2 regions of the Pseudomonas hygromyciniae genome follow, and region 2 is predicted to be linked to the other one. Evidence: predicted binding sites of a transcription regulator. Region 2 holds the regulator's gene; the other holds the start of a gene.
What was found. Region 2 encodes FliA, which starts transcription of late flagellar genes. Its sites were predicted from a motif close to CTAAAGTTTNNNNNNNNNNNGCCGNTAA; they were not measured.

Region 1 (7,157 bases), 2.6 Mb from region 2:
CGAGGGTCAGGACCTTCTGCATCATGGCTTTGGCGGTGTTCATCATTTCCGCGTTGGTCTGGAACGAACGACTGGCGGAAATCATGTCGGCCATTTCCTCGACCACGTTGACGTTGGGGTAGTACACGTAGCCCTTTTCGTTCGCGGCAGGATGATTGGGTTCGTAGCGCGCATCGAGGTTGCTCTGGTCTTCGACCACACCCAACACCTGGACGCCCTGGCCGGCAGCATCCTGGCTCTGGAACAACGAGTCGCTGCCGCCGTTCTGACCAGCCTGGAACATGGTGGCAAACACCGGGTGCCGTGCGCGGTAGGTCTGGTCGATACTCGACGAGACCGTCTCGGCGTTGGCAATGTTACTGGCGACCGTGTTCAGACGCGTGGTCTGGGCGCTCATGCCACTACCGGCAATATTGAAAACACTGGATAGAGACATGGCTTACTCTCCGCGCAGGGCTGACATCAGCCCTTTGAATTTGCTGTTGAGCAGGGTGAAGCTGGCCTGGAAGTTCACCGAGTTCTCGGCGTAGTTCGATTGTTCCAACTGCGCGTCGACGGTGTTCTGGTCGATCGACGGCTGCATCGGCGTGCGATACATCAGCGACTCATCGCCACTGCTCAGGCCCTGCGCTTCGATATGACGGTTATTGGTCATGTTCAAAGCGAAGGAGCCGTTCTTGGTCTTGTCGCTCTGTGCGGCGAGCACGGCGGCAAAGTCCAGGTCCCGAGCCTTGTAGTTCGGGGTGTCGGCGTTGGCGATGTTGTTAGCCAGGACTTCGGCACGCTGGGCGCGGAAGCCCAGGGCTTGTTCGTGGATACCGAGCGCTTTATCGAAGCTGATGCTCATGGCGGAAACCTTTAGGGGCTGACCTGCTTTTCGTAACAGGGATATAGCAAGCGCCATGCCAGGTTTTTCAGGTCCAATAAATCAAGGGGTTAGGGAGATATTGCCGGTGGCAATGCCGGAAAAGCGGCAAGCGCTTTCCGCGAAACGTCAGGAAAGCGGCAATGGGCAGTTGCCGCTATCCAAGGTGTGACATAAACAAATGTGGGAGGGGGGTTATTTAGCCTGGTAGATAATGCCCGGGCTGCACTGCACCATCTGGTAATGATCCGGCAGGCCATTCAGCGCCTCGGATGCACCGAGAAACAGATAGCCACCGCGCTTGAGCGTGCCGTGGATGCGCAACAGGATGTCCTTCTTCACTTCAGCCGAGAAGTAGATCAGTACGTTGCGGCAAAACACGATATCGAACTTGCCGAGGCTGGCGTAGCTGTCCAGCAGGTTGAACGAGCGGAACTCCACCCGGCTCTTGATCGGCGCCTTGACCGCCCAGCGCCCGGCACCCTTGGGGTCGAAGTAGCGCTGCAAGCGCTCCTGGGACAGACCGCGCCCCAGGGCCAGGCTGTCGTACTCGCCGGTCTTGCAGTTGGTCAGCATGGTGCCGGACAAGTCAGTGGCAACAATTTGCACCCCTGCCTTCAACTGGCCCATGTTGGTCCGCTCGAACTCATCGATGGACATCGACAGCGAATAGGGTTCCTGCCCCGATGAACACGCCGCCGACCAGATGCGCAAGCGCTGGCCTGGACTGGCCTTGATGGCCTCAGGCAGTACCTTGTTCTTGAGCACCTCAAAGGGGTAGGTATCACGAAACCACAGGGTTTCGTTGGTGGTCATGGCATCGACCACCATCTCCTTGAGCCCGCTGCGCGGTTGGCCCTGGATGCGCTGCACCAACTCGCCCAGGGACTTGATGCCCTGCTGTTCCATCAATTTGTTGAGGCGGCTTGATACCAGGTATTGCTTGTTTTCACCGAGCAATATGCCACAGGCTTTTTCCAGGAATACCCGGAACTGTTCGAAATCCAAATTACCCGTAGACAATGAAACCGCCTCTTAACTCGTGTGACCGCCAGGGAGAAAGCCCCTAGCCGTGATCTGCAGATTTGATCCGTTCGACGACCCGGGAAGCCAGGTCATCAGGACGGAATTTGGCCAGGAAGTCATCGGCACCGACCTTCTTGACCATTGCCTGGTTGAATACACCGGACAATGAAGTATGCAGGATGATATGCAATTTTTGCATGCGTGGGTCGTTGCGTATCTCGGCCGTGAGGGTGTAGCCGTCCATTTCCGGCATCTCGATGTCGGAAATCATCATCAAGAACTCTTCTTCCGGCTTCTTGCCTTCGTCCACCAGCTTGCGCAGATAGTCCAGGGCCTGGCGGCCGTCATTGAGAGCCACCACTTCGACACCAACGGTCTGCAGACAACGGGACACCTGCTTGCGTGCCACAGAGGAGTCATCCACCGTCAACACCCGAAGGGACACGGCCTTCTGCTGGGTCTGTTCATCCACCACACCCACCGAAATATGCTCCGAAGTCGGCGCCACCTCCGCGAGGATCTTCTCAACGTCGATGATTTCCACCAACTGGTTATCGACCCGCGTCACTGCCGTGAGGTAGTGATCACGCCCGGTGCCCTTGGGTGGTGGATGGATCTCTTCCCAGTTCATGTTGACGATACGTTCCACCGAGCGCACCAGGAAACCCTGGGTCTTGGTGTTGTACTCGGTGATGATCACAAACGGGCTCTCGCGATCCTGCAAACCAGCAGAACCGGTGGCCATCGCCAGGTCAAGAATCGGAATCGTCGAGCCACGGATGTTGGCCACGCCACACACCACCGGGTTGGACTTGGGCATTATGGTGAGCTTGGGACATTGCAGCACCTCCCGCACCTTGAAGACGTTGATGCCATATAGCTGCTTGCCATCGAGTCGAAACAGCAACAACTCCAGGCGATTCTGCCCTACCAGCTGTGTGCGCTGGTTCACTGAATCCATTACACCCGCCATGCCCAGACTCCTACGCTACAAAACTTACGGGTACGACGCGTACCCAACACGAAACGGCACGCGCTTTGCTTTTTATTGGCCATGGACATCAAAACGACAGTTTCCCGACGCCTTCGCTCGCCACAGTACCGCAGATTGCTCTGCGCCTGGATGGCGTTGCTTGCCTTGGGCGCAGGCCACCAGGCCCGTGCCGACAACGTCACCTTGCCTGATCTGCTTATCGGCGTCACTCAAGGCTTTCTTGAGTTCACTGTAGAAGATTATCTGGCAACCACCCAGACACCGGGCCGTTATGAAATCCAGGTCAACCAGTTGGACCCGCGTTTGCGCATGCCCATGTGTGACAAGGAATTGACAGGTTCCCTGGAAAGCCCCGCCCAGCCCATCGGCCGCGTGACCGTGCGCGTGCGCTGCGACGGCAGCTCGCCCTGGACCGTGTTCGTGCCGGCCCAGGTCCGCTTGTTTCGCGACGTAGTGACCGTCACTCGCCCGCTCAAGCGTACCGGCATCATCGGCTTTGAAGACGTTGCGCTGCGTGAACGGGACATCAGCCAGATTAGTCAGGGCTACCTCACCTCCGTGGACCAGGCCGTCGGGCAGAAACTGACCCGACCAATGGTCACCGACCAGGTCATTACCCTGGTTCACCTGGAACAGGCAGAAGTGGTGCGCAAGGGCGACCATGTGGTGATATCCGCCAGCAGCGGCGGCCTGAACGTGAAAATGCCGGGGGAAGCCCTGGCCAACGGCGGGATGAGCGAACAGATTCGCGTGAAGAACCTCAACTCCAAGCGTGTGATCAAGGCCCGGGTGACAGCCCCAGGCCAGGTGGAGGTGGCTTTATAGATCACTGGCGTGGGAGGCTGGCTTTTCCTACACTGTGCCCATGATCTCGCTGTGCACAGGTTTATTGTCGATCGAGCCTAAAGTTTGTCCGGGTATGGCCGAAAACATGGCAAGCGTCCAAATACCCAGAGGTTTTTTAACATGGTCATTGATTTCAGCCGATTGAACAGCGCCCAGGCGACGCCCGGCGGCACGCGTACCAACGCGGCCAAGGACAGCGTTGAAGCCAAGGCCCCGGCACTGCCCGCCAAGGCAGAACAAACCGCTTCGACCCAAAGTGGCGAATCGGTGCATTTGAGCAACGAGGCTCAACAGTTGCAGAAGATCACGGACTCGCTGCGCGATCAGCCGGTTGTCAATAAAGCCCGCGTGGCCGAGTTGAAACAGGCGATTGCCGATGGCAGCTATCAGATCGACAACGACCGTTTAGCCGGCAAAATCATCAAAGCCGAGCGCTAGGCAAAGGCCTGCGCCAGGCTTTTGGACGCTTAAACCCCAAGGCCAGCCATGCACGACGAAAATCTGCTGCAACTGATCAATGAAGACCTGGCTCCCGCGCAACACCTGCTGGAGCTGCTTCAAGAAGAATTCGTGGCCCTCTATGGCCGCGATATGCGCCTGCTGGAAGATATCCTGGCACGCAAGCAATCGCTGATCATCCTGCTCGAACAACACGGCCAGAAACGCAGCCAGATCCTGCTCAGCCTGGGCCTGCCCGCTGACCACAGCGGCCTGGAACAGCTGGCCAGCCATTCGTCGGTCGGCGACCAGTTGCTGGCCCAGAGCGCAGCACTCAATCAGTTGTTGATCAACTGCCAAGAGGCCAATGTACTCAATGGCCAGTCGATCCAACTGCAGCAAGCCACCACCGCCAACCAGTTGCGCATCCTGCATGGTGGCGAACCTCCAGCGCTGTATAACGCCCAAGGCTCTACCTCACGGCTGGTCAAGCCCAGCACCCTCAGCCAAGCCTGACGCCGGTTTATCGCGTGCCCTATCAAGGCACGCCACATGCTGGCAAAATGCCGGTTCTTGCGTGTAGTCGTATTTTGTCTGGAGATGGAAGAACCGTGTTCAACACCCTTAGCGCGGAAGATGCTCCGCAGCCACCCAAGGTCCTCACCACCCCTCTGGAAATTGCCAGCACCCTGCGGCTGCTGCAAGAGAGCCACGACCCGCTGATCATCACCTTCCACGAACGCAACCAGCGCTTCCAGAGCTACCTGGTGGAGGTCGACAAGGACAGCAAGACCCTGAGCCTGGACGAAATGATCCCGCCCGAAGGTGAACGCTACCTGGAGAATGGCGAAGCGTTTCGTATCGAAGGCTTTCATGAGGGCGTGCGCGTGGCCTGGGAGAGCAATGGCACCCTGACCATTGGCGCAAAGGACGGCCACCGTATCTACAAGGGCAGCCTGCCGGAAGAAGTGGTCTACCATCAGCGGCGCAATGCCTTTCGTGCGGCATTGAAGCTGGCGCAACTGGTAAATATCGAATTGGGCGGCGAGAAACTCAAGTCGCCCCTCAGCGGCAAGTTGCTGGATATCTCCGCCACCGGCTGCAAGCTACGCTTTGAAGGTGACATCTCCGAGCGCCTGCAACTGGGCCAGGTCTACGACCGCTTTATCGCCGCCCTGCCCTTTGGCAGCATGACCACGGCGGTGGAGTTGCGTTACCTGCACTTTGAAGAAAGGATCAACACCACCTTTGCCGGCGTGCGCTTCCACAACATGAGCGGTCTGGTGCAGCGCCAGGTCGAGCGTTTTGTCTACCAACTGCAGCGCGAGGCGCGACGGTTCGATAAAGACGACGACATGTAAACGTCGAACCATAGGCATAAAAAACGGGCAGCTCCTTTGGGAACTGCCCGTTTTTTATGCTTCAGGGACGGGCCCGACTCAGGTCATGCGGGTGATCATCCGGATCGGGATGCTGCGGCGGCTCAGGCTCGGGTTGCGGCGCAACTTCAGGCTCTGCCTCGGGCTCAGGCTCAGGCACGGCGGTTTGCATCTGGTCCTGTACCACCTGTTCATCGACACGCGGGTCGAGGGCGGCCACCAATGGCGAGCTGGACATGCTGTCGGGCATCGCCACGTGATGCAGCGGCGCGTCGTCCACCTGATGCAGGTTGGTCACAGCCTTGGGTCGAATGCGCCAGACCAGGATCAACGCGCACAAGCTAAAGAACGCATAGAGCATCTGGTTGCCAAACAGCTTCATGACCACACCCGCCAGCAACGGCCCGATACTCGCGCCCACCCCATAGGTCACCAGCAACATCGCTGTGAGGGACACCCGGCGATCACCTTCGACATGGTCGTTGGAAAATGCCACGGCCAGCGGGTAGAGGCAGAACTGCACCAATGAACACAGGAAGCCGGCGATAAACAGCACCTCCAGCGGCACCTGGGTCATGATCGCCAGCGGCAACGCAGCCACCGCCAGGGCCAGGGCGAAACAGCGAATCAGCAGCGCACGGTCATACCGATCCGACAGCCAGCCCAATGGCCATTGCACCAACAGGCCGGCAAAAATGCAGCTACCCATGAACAGACCGACCTGCTCGGTACTCAGCCCCTGCTGAGCCGCATACAGCGGCGCCAGGCCGTAGAAGGAACCGACGATCAGGCCGGCCCCCAACACCGTACTCAGGGACTGCGGCACGCGCTTGATAAAGAAGCGCGGCTCCATCGGCGCCGGATGCAAAGGCGCAGGGTGAATACGCCGGGTCATGGCGACCGGCACCAGGCACAGGGCAAAACACAATGCCACCAGCATCAGCAACTCAAGCCCCAACTGAGGGTGCATGACCAGAATCAACTGGCCCAGCACCAGGCCCAGGTACGACGCGATCATATAACCGCTGAACACCACGCCGCGCTGCTTGGCATCTGCCTGTTCGTTGAGCCAGCTCTCGATGACCATGTACTGGCACATCATGCCCAGGCCGACAATGATCCGCAGGACGATCCAGGCCGGCAGCCAATCCACCAGGCCATGACCCAGCACTGCCGCGCCGACAATCCCGGCACAGGTAGCATAGGCGCGTATGTGACCAACCCGGGCGATCAGGCGATGCCCGATCTTGCCGCCCAGCACCAAGCCAAAATAGTTGGCGGCCATCAGCGCACCGACCCACAGGCTGTCGACGTTATCCGCCGCCAGGCGCAAGGCCAGGTAAGTACTGAGCAGGCCGGAGCCGATCAGCATCATCAAGGAGGCAAAATAAAGGGCTCGAAAAGATTTCCAGATCTGGCGCATCGGCGGTCCGAGCGGCTCCTTGCAGTGGGTGTCAGGCTATTCACACTAGCCTGAGGGCGAAGCGTCGTTAAACCCAGGTACCCAACTACAAAGGCACCCGGGGGTATTTTGATCCGGCAAACGAGACAATCTCGAGATCGTCGAAGCATGCAGCCTTCGATGAACTCGACACCCAACAGTTCCTTC
Region 2 (7,157 bases):
AACGCTGCATGATGTGGCGCACAGCGGTGATGCCATCCATCATCGGCATCTCGTAGTCCATGGTGATCACGTCTGGCTTCAACGCCAGGGCCTGATCAATCGCCTCTTTGCCGTTGGTGGCCGTACCGACCACCTGGATGTTGGAATCCGCTGAAAGAATTTCCGAGACGCGGCGGCGGAAGAAACCCGAATCATCCACCACCAGAACCTTGACTACCATAACCACTCCGTTAGGCCGGGCGAGGGACAATCGCCCCGCCCAACCAGAATCAAATACGCCGTGCGGCGTAACGCTTGAGCATGCTCGGAACATCGAGAATCAGCGCGATCCGACCGTCACCGGTAATGGTCGCACCCGACATGCCTGGCGTTCCTTGCAGCATCTTGCCCAATGGTTTGATGACCACTTCTTCCTGGCCAACCAACTGATCGACGACAAAGCCGATACGCTGGGTGCCCACGGACAGGATCACCACGTGGCCTTCACGCTGCTCTTCATGAGCGGCAGACGCCACCAGCCAACGCTTGAGGTAGAACAAAGGCAGGGCCTTGTCCCGCACGATCACTACTTCCTGGCCGTCGACCACATTGGTGCGCGACAGGTCGAGGTGGAAGATTTCGTTGACGTTGACCAGCGGGAAGGCGAACGCCTGGTTGCCCAGCATCACCATCAAGGTCGGCATGATCGCCAGGGTCAACGGCACCTTGATGACGATCTTCGAGCCTTGGCCCTTGGTCGAGTAAATATTGATCGAGCCGTTGAGCTGGCTGATCTTGGTTTTCACCACGTCCATGCCCACGCCACGGCCGGACACGTCGGAAATCTCGGTCTTGGTCGAAAAGCCCGGGGCGAAAATCAGGTTGTAGCACTCGGTATCGGTCAGGCGGTCGGCCGCGTCCTTGTCCATGACGCCGCGCTTGACCGCGATGCCGCGCAGGATATTGGAGTCCATGCCTTTGCCGTCATCGGTGATCGACAGCAGGATATGGTCGCCTTCCTGCTCGGCCGCCAGGATCACTTTGCCCAGGCGCGGCTTGCCGCTGGCTTCGCGCTCTTCCGGGGTTTCCACACCGTGGTCGACCGCGTTGCGCACCAAGTGGACCAATGGGTCGGCCAGGGCCTCGACCAGGTTTTTGTCGAGGTCGGTCTCTTCGCCCACCAGTTCCAGGGCGATCTCTTTTTTCAACTGCCGGGCCAAGTCACGAACCAGGCGCGGGAAGCGCCCGAAGACTTTCTTGATCGGCTGCATGCGCGTCTTCATCACCGCGGTCTGCAGGTCGGCAGTGACCACGTCGAGGTTCGACACGGCCTTTTGCATGGCTTCGTCGCCGCTGTTCAAGCCCAGGCGCACCAGGCGGTTACGCACCAGCACCAGTTCGCCGACCATGTTCATGATGTCGTCCAGGCGCGCGGTATCCACCCGCACGGTGGTTTCGGCTTCACTGGCCGGGGCTTTCTCGGCAGCGGCGGGCGCACGGGCTGGCGCCGGGGCGGCGGCACGTGCGGGAGCCGGTGCAGCGGCCTTGGCGGCGGCAGCGGGTGCCGGTTTGGCCACCGCCGCTGTGGCGGTCGCGGTCGCGGCGGCGGCAGGTGCCACCTCGGAAAACTTGCCCTTGCCGTGCAATTCGTCCAGCAGGGATTCGAATTCGTGGTCGGTGATCAAGCCATCCGCCGCCGGTGCGGCAGCAGGCGCCGCAGCAGCAGGTGCAGCCGCCGCAGCGACTGCCGGCAAAGCATCGGCAGCAAACGAACCCTTGCCATGCAACTGATCCAGCAGTGCTTCAAATTCGTCGTCGGTGATATCGGTGCTGGCCGCTGGCGCAGCAGGCTCCACAGGCTGCGGTGTGGCCGCCACGGCGTCCGGGGCAAACTGGCCCTTGCCGTGCAACTGGTCGAGCAAGGACTCGAACTCGGCGTCGGTGATGTCTTCGCTGGTCGGCACCATGGCCGGCGCAGCCGCTGCCGGTGCTTCGGCCTCGGCCTCGGCCTTGACGGCATTGAGGGAGTCCAGCAGTTGTTCGAATTCGCTGTCGGTGACGTCGGGTTCGGCCACCGGTTCAGGTGCGGCTTCAACCACCGGGGCGGCGACCAATGCGGCAGGTTCTGCCAGGCGCGCCAGGGCGGCCAGCAGTTGCGGGGTGGCGGCAGTAATCGGAGCGCGTTCACGCACTTCGTTGAACATGCCATTGACCGCGTCCAGGGCTTCGAGGATCACGTCCATCAATTCCGAATCAACGTGCCGCTCACCCTTGCGCAGGATGTCGAACACGTTTTCGGCGATGTGGCAGCACTCCACCAGCTCATGGAGCTGGAGGAAGCCGGCGCCCCCTTTTACAGTGTGAAAACCGCGAAAAATTGCATTGAGCAGGTTCGCATCATCCGGTCGGCTTTCCAGCTCGACCAGTTGCTCGGACAACTGCTCTAGAATTTCGCCGGCCTCTACAAGGAAATCCTGAAGGATTTCTTCATCGGCGCCGAAGCTCATATTGCGTGCTCCTTAGAAGCCTAAACTGGACAGCAAATCGTCTACGTCATCTTGACCTGACATAACGTCTTCACGTTTATCGGCATGAATCTGCGGACCTTCACCCTTGGCGAGGTGTTTTTGTGGATCTTTTTCCGAGAGGATCGCTTCGCGGTCATGTTCAATGCCGGCAAAACGGTCGACTTGGCCAGCCATCAGCACCAGTTTGAGCAGGTTGCTTTCCACTTCGGTGACCAACAGGGTCACGCGCTTGATCACCTGACCGGTGAGGTCCTGGTAATCCTGGGCCAGCAGGATGTCATTGAGGTTGCTGGAAACCGTGCGGTTTTCCTGCTCGCTGCGTGACAGAAAACCTTCGACCCGACGCGCCAGCTCACGAAATTCTTCAGCACCGACTTCGCGGCGCATGAAACGCCCCCAGTCAGCGCTCAACGCCTTGGCCTCATTGGCCATGCCGTTGACCAGGGGCGTGGCGTTTTCCACCAGGTCCATGGTGCGATTGGCTGCCGCCTCAGTCAGCCTGACCACATAGGACAAGCGTTCGGTGGCATCAGTGATCTGCGAGATTTCCTCGGCCTGGGGCATGTGCGGGTCGATCTGGAAATTGACGATCGCACTGTGCAACTCACGGGTGAGCTTGCCCACTTCCTGGTACAGGCCGCGGTCGCGGGTCTGGTTGAGCTCATGGATCAACTGCACTGCGTCGCCGAACTGGCCTTTTTCCAGGCTTTCGACGAGTTGGTGAGCATGTTTTTTCAGGGTCGACTCAAAGTCGGCCTGCGATGATTCTTTATGCTCCATAGCTCCCCCGTGGCAGCATCAATGACCGATGCGTTCGAAGATTTTTTCAATCTTCTCTTTCAAGGCCAGTGCAGTGAATGGCTTGACCACGTAGCCGTTGACCCCCGCCTGGGCGGCTTCGATGATCTGTTCACGCTTGGCTTCAGCGGTCACCATCAGCACAGGCAGGCTGCGCAGTTTTTCATCCGCGCGCACGTGGCGCAGTAGATCAATGCCGGTCATGCCAGGCATGTTCCAGTCAGTTACCAGAAAGTCGATGCTCCCGCTGTTGAGGATCGGAATCGCAGTAATGCCGTCATCCGCCTCGACCGTGTTAGTGAACCCAAGGTCACGCAACAGGTTTTTTATGATCCGCCGCATCGTTGAGAAGTCATCAACGATGAGGATTTTCATGTTCTTGTCCAATTCGACCTCCAAGCAGTCTTAAACGCGTCCAGCACCTGGGCGCGCCATATCATTCAACAGGCATTACACAAAAAGGACTGCTAGGGCACTCCACGAGCCGCTCCCGCCCGGCTCGCGCCCTGGCGGTTATCGTTCACAGTGTCCCCACACTGCCTGTCAGCGCGCTCGCCACTCTCCCAAACGCCCCCGCAAGCGGGCCGCGCATTGGCTATGTAGCTGGCTGACCCGCGATTCGCTGACCCCCAGGACCTCACCGATTTCCTTGAGGTTCAGCTCTTCGTCGTAGTACAGCGCCAACACCAGCCGCTCACGCTCCGGCAGATTGGCAATCGCGTCCGCCAGGGCGCCCTGGAAGCGTTCATCTTCCAGGTCGCGTGAAGGCTCCTGGTGAGCGCTCGCGCCGTCCTCGTGCAGCCCTTCATGTTCGCCGTCCTGTAGCAGGTCGTCGAAACTGAACAGGCGGCTGCCCAAGGTATCGTTCAAAATCCCGTAGTAATCGTCGAGACTCAATTGGAGTTCGGCCGCAACTTCGTGATCTTTAGCGTCGCGACCGGTTTTTGCTTCAATTGAGCGAATTGCGTCACTCACCATCCGGGTATTGCGGTGGACCGAACGCGGCGCCCAATCACCTTTACGCACTTCATCGAGCATCGCGCCACGGATACGGATACCCGCATACGTCTCGAAACTCGCCCCCTTGCTCGCGTCGTACTTGGTCGACACTTCGAGCAAGCCGATCATCCCGGCCTGGATCAGGTCTTCGACCTGGACACTGGCGGGCAGGCGTGCCAGCAGGTGGTAGGCAATGCGCTTGACCAGAGGCGCATAGCGCTCGATCAATTCGCCCTGGCTGTCACGCGCTGATTTTTTGTAAAGGTTGTAGCCGCTGGCTGTCATAGCACCGGTCCTGCACTCGTCTGATGCACCAATCGCTCGACGAAAAACTCCAGATGCCCCCGGGGATTGGCGGGCAGTGGCCAGGTATCGACCTTCTGAGCAATTGCCTTGAACGCCAACGAGCATTTCGAACGAGGGAACGCTTCGTAGACTGCACGCTGCTTTTGCACAGCCTTGCGCACACACTCGTCATAGGGAACTGCGCCGACGTATTGTAAGGCGACATCGAGGAAGCGATCCGTGACCTTGGTCAACTTGGCGAACAGGTTGCGCCCTTCTTGTGGGCTCTGGGCCATGTTGGCCAGCACACGGAAGCGGTTCATGCCGTAGTCACGGTTGAGCAGTTTGATCAGGGCGTAAGCGTCGGTGATCGAGGTGGGTTCGTCGCAGACCACCAGCAACACTTCTTGGGCGGCGCGCACGAAGCTGACTACCGACTCGCCAATCCCGGCAGCGGTGTCGATCACCAGCACGTCGAGGTTGTCGCCGATATCACTGAAGGCCTGGATCAGGCCGGCATGCTGCGCCGGGCTCAGATGCACCATGCTCTGGGTGCCGGAGGCGGCCGGGACGATACGAATCCCCCCTGGCCCCTGCAACAGCACATCGCGCAGCTCACAGCGGCCCTCTATGACATCGGCCAGGGTGTGTTTGGGCGTCAGTCCCAGCAGAACGTCAACGTTCGCCAGGCCCAGGTCGGCATCCAGCAGCATGACGCGGCGGCCAAGCTCTGCCAGGGCCAGGGACAAATTCACTGACACGTTAGTTTTCCCGACGCCACCTTTGCCGCCGGTCACCGCGATCACCTGTACGGGATGCATGCTGCCCATGTTCTTTCTTTACCTTGTCTTGCTTAGCCGCAGGCTACATAGGGTGGCCGCGGTAGCAGACCATCGATGTAGGTACATTGCACTGTGTTTCATGTTGCCTTCAGCCGACCCGCTTGGCTGGGTTGTGATAGAGGTCGGCGAACATATCCGCCATAGCCTCTTCACTGGGTTCATCCTGCATTTGCACACTGACTGCACGGCTGACCAACTGATGACGGCGCGGCAGATGCAAGTCATCCGGGATCCGCGGCCCGTCGGTCAGGTAGGCGACCGGTAATTCATGGCTGATGGCAAGGCTCAACACTTCGCCAAGGCTTGCGGTTTCATCCAGCTTAGTCAGGATGCAACCGGCCAGCCCGCAACGCTTGTAGCTGTGGTACGCAGCAGTCAGAACCTGTTTTTGGCTGGTTGTTGCAAGTACCAGGTAATTTTTCGACTTGATCCCGCGCCCGGCCAGGCTTTCCAGCTGCATGCGCAACGCCGGATCGCTGGCTTGCAGGCCGGCGGTATCGATCAGCACCACGCGCTTGCGCAGCAGCGGGTCGAGGGCGTTGGCCAGGGATTGGCCCGGGTCGACATGGGTCACCGGTACATTGAGGATGCGGCCCAACGTCTTGAGCTGTTCCTGGGCACCGATGCGGTAGCTGTCCATGCTCACCAGCGCAATATTGTGGGCGCCGTACTTGAGTACATAACGGGCGGCCAGCTTGGCCAGGGTGGTGGTCTTGCCCATGCCGGCAGGGCCGACCATGGCAATCACGCCACCTTCTTCAAGGGGTTCGATTTCCGGGGTCTGGATCATCCGCGCCAGGTGGGCCAGCAACATGCGCCAGGCTTGGCGAGGCTCTTCAATGCCGGTGGTCAGCTCCAGCAGGTCGCGCGACAACGGGCCGGACAAGCCGATGCGTTGCAGACGACGCCAGAGATTGGCCTGTTGCGGCTTGCTGCCTTGCAACTGGTTCCAGGCCAGCGAGCCCAACTGCACTTCCAGCAGTTCGCGCAGGCCATTGAGTTCAAAGCGCATCGAGTCGAACACGCGCTGGTCGACCGCAGCGGCCGGTGCTGGCGCGGCGGGACGTGGCGGCTCGACGAAAGTCGGTTCTACCAGTGGCTCGGCCGCAGTCAGCGGCAGGCCGGCAAACAATTGGCGATTGGTGGTCGCATCGCTGTCGCCACGCATGCTCAGCTCGGCCTGGGCCGAGACAATGCGCGAGGCGGTCTTGCGCAACTCGTCTTCGAGTTCCATGTTCGGCACGCGCGGCGCCAGGGCCTGGGGTTTGTAATCCAGGGCAGCCGTCAGCTCGACACCGCCGGCAATGCGGCGGTTACCGATAATAGCCGCGTCGGCGCCCAGTTCATCACGAACCAGCTTCATGGCCTGACGCATATCGGCGGCGAAAAAACGCTTTACTTGCATAACCCACTACCTCAGCCGTTGGGCCCTACTGTCGCGACGATAGTCACTTGCTTATTGTCAGGAATTTCCTGGTAAGCCAAAACGTGCAAATTTGGTACTGCCAAGCGTCCAAACCGCGACAACATCGCCCGGACGGGGCCTGCCACCAGCAGAATCACCGGTTGGCCCTGCATTTCCTGGCGCTGTGCGGCGTCGATCAACGAACGCTGCAGCTTTTCAGCCATGCTTGGTTCCAGCAGAACGCCCTCTTCCTGGCCCTGTCCTGCCTTCTGGATACTATTGAGCAATATTTGTTCCAACCTTGGTTCCAAGGTGATCACA

Region 1: the regulator FliA is predicted to act here: its motif matches at 3,788-3,815, upstream of flgM (flagellar biosynthesis anti-sigma factor FlgM).

Annotation. Positions count from the first base shown of each region.
Region 1 is NZ_CP070506.1:4,337,557-4,344,713, forward strand. Features, by position in the region: gene flgC (flagellar basal body rod protein FlgC) at 1-436, opposite strand, end outside; gene flgB (flagellar basal body rod protein FlgB) at 440-847, opposite strand; gene cheR (protein-glutamate O-methyltransferase CheR) at 1,061-1,888, opposite strand; gene JTY93_RS19365 (chemotaxis protein CheV) at 1,932-2,864, opposite strand; gene flgA (flagellar basal body P-ring formation chaperone FlgA) at 2,946-3,710, shown strand; gene flgM (flagellar biosynthesis anti-sigma factor FlgM) at 3,852-4,169, shown strand; gene JTY93_RS19380 (flagellar protein FlgN) at 4,218-4,685, shown strand; gene JTY93_RS19385 (flagellar brake protein) at 4,781-5,530, shown strand; gene JTY93_RS19390 (MFS transporter) at 5,592-6,971, opposite strand.
Region 2 is NZ_CP070506.1:1,737,858-1,745,014, reverse strand. Features, by position in the region: gene JTY93_RS07690 (protein-glutamate methylesterase/protein-glutamine glutaminase) at 1-220, opposite strand, end outside; gene JTY93_RS07685 (chemotaxis protein CheA) at 270-2,486, opposite strand; gene JTY93_RS07680 (protein phosphatase CheZ) at 2,499-3,287, opposite strand; gene JTY93_RS07675 (chemotaxis response regulator CheY) at 3,306-3,680, opposite strand; gene fliA (RNA polymerase sigma factor FliA) at 3,849-4,589, opposite strand; gene fleN (MinD/ParA family protein) at 4,586-5,419, opposite strand; gene flhF (flagellar biosynthesis GTPase FlhF) at 5,520-6,836, opposite strand; gene flhA (flagellar biosynthesis protein FlhA) at 6,848-7,157, opposite strand, start outside.